3 regions of the Vibrio sp. KMM 9700 genome follow, and region 3 is predicted to be linked to each of the others. Evidence: predicted binding sites of a transcription regulator. Region 3 holds the regulator's gene; each other region holds the start of a gene.
The links. The regulator CRP, encoded in region 3, controls carbon source genes, mostly activating them, when cyclic AMP is high. The targets are predictions, from matches to a motif close to TGTGANNNNNNTCACA.
Positions count from the first base shown of each region.

Region 1: the regulator CRP is predicted to act here: its motif matches at 1,213-1,228, upstream of malT (HTH-type transcriptional regulator MalT).
Region 2: the regulator CRP is predicted to act here: its motif matches at 904-919, upstream of udp (uridine phosphorylase).

Region 1 is NZ_CM178590.1:440,689-442,945, forward strand. Features, by position in the region: gene malT (HTH-type transcriptional regulator MalT) at 1-1,052, opposite strand, end outside; gene AC2VOY_RS13215 (hypothetical protein) at 1,389-1,940, shown strand; gene AC2VOY_RS13220 (BCCT family transporter) at 2,001-2,257, opposite strand, start outside.
Region 2 is NZ_CM178589.1:6,278-8,534, reverse strand. Features, by position in the region: gene udp (uridine phosphorylase) at 54-827, opposite strand; gene AC2VOY_RS00035 (CBS domain-containing protein) at 1,070-1,486, opposite strand; gene AC2VOY_RS00030 (sugar efflux transporter) at 1,817-2,257, shown strand, end outside.
Region 3 is NZ_CM178589.1:1,236,206-1,238,462, forward strand. Features, by position in the region: gene AC2VOY_RS05535 (phosphoribulokinase) at 1-346, shown strand, start outside; gene crp (cAMP-activated global transcriptional regulator CRP) at 618-1,250, shown strand; gene AC2VOY_RS05545 (DUF1338 domain-containing protein) at 1,355-2,221, opposite strand; gene astD (succinylglutamate-semialdehyde dehydrogenase) at 2,223-2,257, opposite strand, start outside.

The DNA of each region.
Region 1 (2,257 bases), on a different replicon from region 3:
TGCCACTCTTTGATCTTATGAGGATACAAGGTCAAGGCTTGATGGCGTAAAAATTGGGCAAACAAATTATGGAAACGAAACCAATTATCCACGCCTAATGGGCTGAGAAATAAACCAACTTTATTGAGCTTCTCAAGCTTTGCAAGTGCATCATTATGCGCTGTTACATGGCTCACCAACTGCGCGTTAAACATATCTAACACAGAGCATTGGAGGAGGAAGTCCTGAGTGCTGCTATCAAGCGCATCAAAGACTTCTTCTGCAAGGTAATCCCACAAGTAGCTGCGGTTAAAGCTGGCATCGAGCGCATCAAGATTCATTTGCTCAGAGATATCATCTTGGACAAATAAGTGTTTGGCGCTTTGCTTTTGATCAAGCGCGATTAATTGCAGCACACATGGCCAACCTTCGGTTGATTGATGGATATTTTCAATGGCTTGAGGGCTGAGATCATGTCGTTTTTGGCTTGTCAAAAATTGCTCAGTTTCATTTAAATCAAAAGCTAATTCTTGATGGGTAATTTCAATCATTTGGCGACGGATGCGTAAGCTTGCAATATTTAAACACGGCAAAGTTCTGCTGGTTAACACCAAAGTCAATTGTGGCGGTAAATGCTTGAGTAAAAAGCGGATCCCTTGGTGGATGTCTTCATTTTTTATCCAATGATAATCATCTAATACTAAATATTTATGTGAGCTTGTAAAACTGAGCTCATGAAAAGCTTGAGTGAGCAAGGGGATCAAGCTATTAAACTGACCGGTTTGCGCTAGGGCTAAGGTTTGTGGGCAAGATTCATGACCAAGCTGGTGGAGTGCTTGAATTAAAAAGTGGCCAAAATATTTAAGGTCATTATCCATTTCATCTAAGTTTATCCACGCAAAGTCTTTCTCTTTGAGCCACTGTGCGGCAGCTGTAGTTTTGCCGTAACCTGCAGGTGAGAAAAATAAAACAAGGTCAACTTGCTCTGCTTGGGCTAACAGTGGCAGCAACTGGGTGCGTTCGATAGTGGCGAGTTGTTGGTTTGGGGGGCTGAGCTTAGATTCCATCCACATTTTTAATTCCTCTGTCTGTGTGCCACGAAATTTATACGTCCATTGCTCATTTTTATATGTTTTATGTACACCGCTTTAAAAAGAGTGAGTGAGCCGACAGCTATAACTTAGTGAGTTATTTAAGAGAAAGAAATAAATTTTAAGATCTGGCTGATATAAATGTGTTATCGGTCTCATATTTTTCTTATGTATTGCAACTAGGCAAGTAGGAGAAGGAAAAAAGGGGGGCGTAAGTCACTGGCGTAGAGGGGAGGAGAGGGGGCATTTTAAGGAGGAGTGAAACGCTGTCATTTTTTGTGATAATTAGCAATATTATAAATGGCAGACGGAGCGCATATGAATCTAAACTTAGCTCGTATTCAATCTCACTTTAATTGGGGTTGTGGAGATTTTGGTGATTTAAAACAGGAGATTGCAAACCTAGCGCGGCAAAGTCCACCAGGCCAAGTTGCAAGCCTTGAGTTAGGCGGCCTTGAGGGAGAGCAAGACAGAGAGTTCGCATTTTTAGATATTTGCTCATTAAAAGCATTTTTTTATAGCCCACAAAGCCAAGATTGGGTCGGTAGTCACGAATTTCAGAGAAAATTAGATCGACTAAAACAGATGCCGAATGTCGATATATCAGAAGTTCGTGAGTTAAAGTTAGCTGTGCTGCGCTTGATGTTTTGTGAGTTGTACCAAGATTTTTGGTTGGGTAACCCTTTATACGCGAAAGATTTTTGCTTATTTTTGAGTCAGTCTAAACCAACCTTTGATGCCAGCATCAGTTCAGATTTTGAAGAGCTATTTGCGCTGTATTGTGAGTTTGTGTGGTTGCAGCAATGGCAAGATGTGAAGGCGTTTGCGAAGATGAATGAAGTGTTGATTTGTTTTGCAAAAAAAGAGTGACGAGGTAAAATCCGTCACTCTTTTTATATGATTAAAGTTTAATACGACTTAAATTGACGCCTAAGCTTTATTCTTTTTATATTGCTTTGGTTTTTGGAATTCGGTAGCCAGACCTATCACTAAACTTACACAACCAAGGATCAAAATAATCGTAAATGGCAAGGCTGCGATAATGGTGATGGATTGCAGCGCTTGAATCGACTGCGTGCCGCCCACCCAAAGCATAACCATTGCAATGGAAGCGGAGATTACCGCCCAGACCACTTTTTGCTTCATTGGCACATCCAGTTTGCCGCCAGCTGTCATGCTATCAATAA
Region 2 (2,257 bases), 1.2 Mb from region 3:
AGCTCCTTTATCTATTTTATGCTTTTAAACCTGATAAAAGACAAAGTTAAAGCTTAACCGTCTTGCGTGAGTAAGATTCGCGCCGCTTCAACCACAACTTCAATTGAGCGATTTTCAGCAGCTTTCAATGTCTCATGATCAGGAATTTCATCAAGGCTGCGGTTTACAATCACGCCTGCAACACAGCCCGCTTTTAAGCCATTACTGGCACACATAGTCAGCAAAGTGGCGGATTCCATCTCAAAATTAAGCACGCCCATTTCTTGCCACTCTTTCATTGAGCCGCGAAATTTACTCAAGACCCGGCCATTAAAAGTATCGTATCTTTCTTGGCCTGGATAGAAAGTATCACTTGAGGCTGTGACCCCTGTGTGCACTTTCACGCCCGTTTGCATCGCTGCATCGCGCATCGCAAGTGCCACATCAAAGTCTGCAACAGCAGGAAACTCAAGTGGCGCAAAGTGAGAGCTTGCGCCATCTAAACGCACCGAGCCTGTCGTCACTATCATATCACCTAGGTTAATATGTGGCTGAATCGCCCCCGTGGTACCAACTCGCAAGAAGGTACGTACGCCTAGTTGCGCTAATTCTTCTACGGCAATTGATGTTGACGGTCCGCCAATACCTGTGGAGCAAACCACTACTGATTGGCCAGCAAGTTTCGCCAGAAATAAAGTGTATTCACGTTGACTGGATAAGAATTTTGGTTCATCCATTAATTTGGCAATTTTCTCAACACGCGCCGGATCACCAGGGATAATGGCGATGCTCGCCCCTTCAAGAGAGTCTTGATTAACACCTAAATGGAATACATTTGTTTGAGACATAAGTTCGCCTTTTTTGTTTTTATGAACTTCAATTTGTTTTGTAACGTCTAGATTACAGAAGAATCATAACCGATCGCGTGATCAAAATCACAGTGTAAAATTCTCTTGTTTTTAGTGGGCAAGGCAAACGGTTTGGATCTCACTTTCGCCCAGATCCTTTGCTTCGCGCATAAAAAAGCCAACCGCTTCACTGGGTTGGCTTCGCACACATTGACAAACTAAATGAAACAGCCTGCCGCGCTTTATAATGGATGCGCAAAACAGATCTTAATATTTTCATTCACCGCTTTTAACACCTCACGCCTTGAGATAATACCAACTAACTTTTTATTCTCAACGACAGGATAAACCTTTGGCTTACCTTCTTTCATCATTTCAGCCAACTCAAGAACCGACATTTCAGGCGAAACCGTCAGCACTTCAGTACGCATACAATCGCCTACACTATGTGTGTCGTGGCAATGGTATCCAACTTGAACCAAGCGATGCAACAGGTCTTGCTCAGAGACAAAGCCGACGACTTCATTTCTATCATTCACGACAGGGCCACCAATGTTGACCGCATTGAGCACCTTGTCTAATGCAACCGATAAAGACATTTCAGGCGTGAAAGTTACCGCCCTTGGTCGCATATAATCTTTTACTTTTAATGATGTCATCTGTATCTCCTTTCAAACTCTACTCATAAAAGATTGATCAGTGATTCATCCATGGATTCACCTATAAGATCTCTTTCTTGGAATGAGCACCTTTTTTGAAAACCATTGTTGTCTATAAAATCAATCAGTTATATTTATCAGCTAGCCATGGAAATATGATTTAGCCTATTTTTAGCTTAGTTTAAATCTTCAAAAATTGTATATAAAATAAACGCTTCTGTGATAAACATAGCTTTATTTAATCGCGATAGTAAAATTTTGTGCTCTGTCTCAACTTTAGAAGTATATTATTTTATAATCTATATACTTTTGATTTTAGAGTTTAAATCTATGCGCCCTGCTAAACAGTTTTTGTATTCAATTTTCCCAGGCAATCAACCAGATAAAACCTCGGTTGCCTTACTCATAACATGCTTTTTAATGGGCATTGCAAGCGCCTTTACTGTCCCCGTGATGAGTTTATTTTTATCTCAAAGCGTACAAGTAAGGCCGATTTATATTGGTCAATTTTTTGTCATTATGACCTTAAGTGGGGTATTAATTAGCCAAGGTATTGCATGGTTTTCAGATAAAGGGATAGATAGAAAGAAACTCATTTTATTTGCCAACCTGATGGGCACAATTGGCTTCTTAATTTTTGCATTTTCACGCCAGTACTGGGTGCTTGTTGCCAGCGCCGCCATTTTTATTAGTGCAAGTTCTGCGGCAATGCCACAGGTCTTTGCCCTCGCGCGTGAGATCCTCGATAAGCAAAATCGTCCATCCATGCAA
Region 3 (2,257 bases):
AAGAGAAGCTGTAATGGACTCAATTGTTCGCTCTATGGATGATTATCTTAACTTTATTACACCTCAATTTTCTCGTACGCATATTAACTTTCAACGTGTTCCAACTGTCGATACTTCTAACCCACTTAATGCAAAAGGCATCCCTAGTTTAGATGAAAGCTTTGTTGTTATTCGTGTTCGCGGTATCGAAAATGTCGACTTTCCATATTTACTATCAATGATCCAAGGCTCATTTATGTCCCGTCACAACACACTCGTTGTGCCTGGCGGTAAGATGAGTTTTGCAATGGAGCTTATCATTCACCCTTTGCTACAAAGATTAATTGAAACTGGAAAAATCGACTAAAATGCTAAAATTGTCAGAGTAAGGTTTTCATTTCGTGATCTTTAGCCTTGTTTTACGAAAAATGAGACATGAGTTGTGCGATCTCTGTCCTTTTATTCCATATAAAACAAGGTAATATTTACGATATATCCAATTACCTAAAAGTAAGCCTTTCATTTTATTCACAATATGAATACGAAGTGCAAAACTTTAACTAATATCAATAGTTCTATCTACTTAAATGAAAAACATATAGAGTAACTAAGTAGACTTATTTAGAGGAAACAACATTATGGTTTTAGGTAAACCTCAAGCAGATCCAACATTAGAATGGTTTCTTTCACACTGTCATATCCATAAGTATCCTTCAAAAAGTACTTTAATTCATGCCGGCGAAAAAGCAGAAACCCTTTACTATATTGTGAAAGGCTCTGTTGCTGTATTGATCAAAGACGAAGAAGGTAAAGAAATGATTCTTTCTTACCTAAACCAAGGTGATTTCATTGGTGAACTTGGTTTATTTGAAGAAGGTCAAGAGCGTAGTGCTTGGGTTCGTGCGAAGTCACCTTGTGAAGTTGCTGAAATTTCTTACAAGAAGTTCCGCCAACTTATCCAAGTAAACCCAGATATCCTGATGCGTCTATCAGGTCAAATGGCAAATCGTCTGCAAATCACTAGTCAAAAAGTTGGTGACTTGGCTTTCCTTGACGTTACAGGTCGTATTGCACAAACATTGCTTAACCTTGCAAAACAACCAGATGCAATGACACACCCAGATGGCATGCAAATTAAGATCACTCGTCAAGAAATTGGTCAAATCGTTGGTTGTTCACGTGAAACAGTTGGCCGAATCTTAAAAATGCTTGAAGAGCAAAACCTTATTTCAGCACACGGTAAAACGATTGTTGTTTACGGTACTCGTTAAGCCACTTTTCGCTTAAGTGCGAGATTTGTTTAGCATAACAAAAAAAGCAGTCAACTTAACTTTAAGTGGCTGCTTTTGTTTTTAACCTTTCTGAATTATCTTTGTTAATGTGTCGACTCAAATATTTTATCTGCTGATGCTGCCACAAAACCTTGGTAAAGTTTGTCGCTAAATATAAGATCATTCAGATCAATATCTGCACCTGGTTTCTCAGGGTAGCGCTTTGCAAACTCATAAAATCCACCGGGTATCTGCACTTTTTTCTCATCATTAAATTCAACCCACACCTTGTCTGCCATGGTTGCGGATTGCTCAAGCTTATCAAACTCAGAGCCTTTCACCTCACCGCCAACTTTGTTCAATACAAAGCCGTGTTCAGTTAAGAACTGATTAACGCTAGCCACCTCTTCAAAGTGCTTTAATGCATTCACATAAACCGTAAAATGATTGGCCCCAAAACCATGAGCAGCAACCCAAGCGGCATATTCACTTTCAGTAGCAAGCAGATCATAATCTTGTTGCGTTAGTTGCCATGGTCGCCCTTGGTATAAAAAACTTTCATCTTGCGCATAGCCATCACTAACTTGTGCAATTAATTGATAAATAACTTGCTGCGCAGTATCACTCAGCTCATCGACTAGTAGTTCACTAATAAACACTTTAGGAAGACTTAAATCAGAATGCTGGTAATGATGCGCATAAAGCTTTTTCGCTTTAAATTCATATTCCCCAGCTTTCACATAACCTAAGTGTTCAAAATGCTGTGCAAGCTGCTTGAGCCCTAGTTTCTTACTGGCAAAAGTACGCAATGCAATATGGTCATTTTGCAACGCTTGTTTGCCTTCTTTTAGGGCGAGAACTTGGTGAACCTTAGTAGCCATCGGACACAGGCGTGCTTGATAATCTTGCCAAAGTTGACTAAACAAAGTCTTGATGGCTTGAATTTGCGACGCTGAATTTAAACTAGACATATTAACTCCTTATTCCTGGAGGTAACTGGCTTGGGA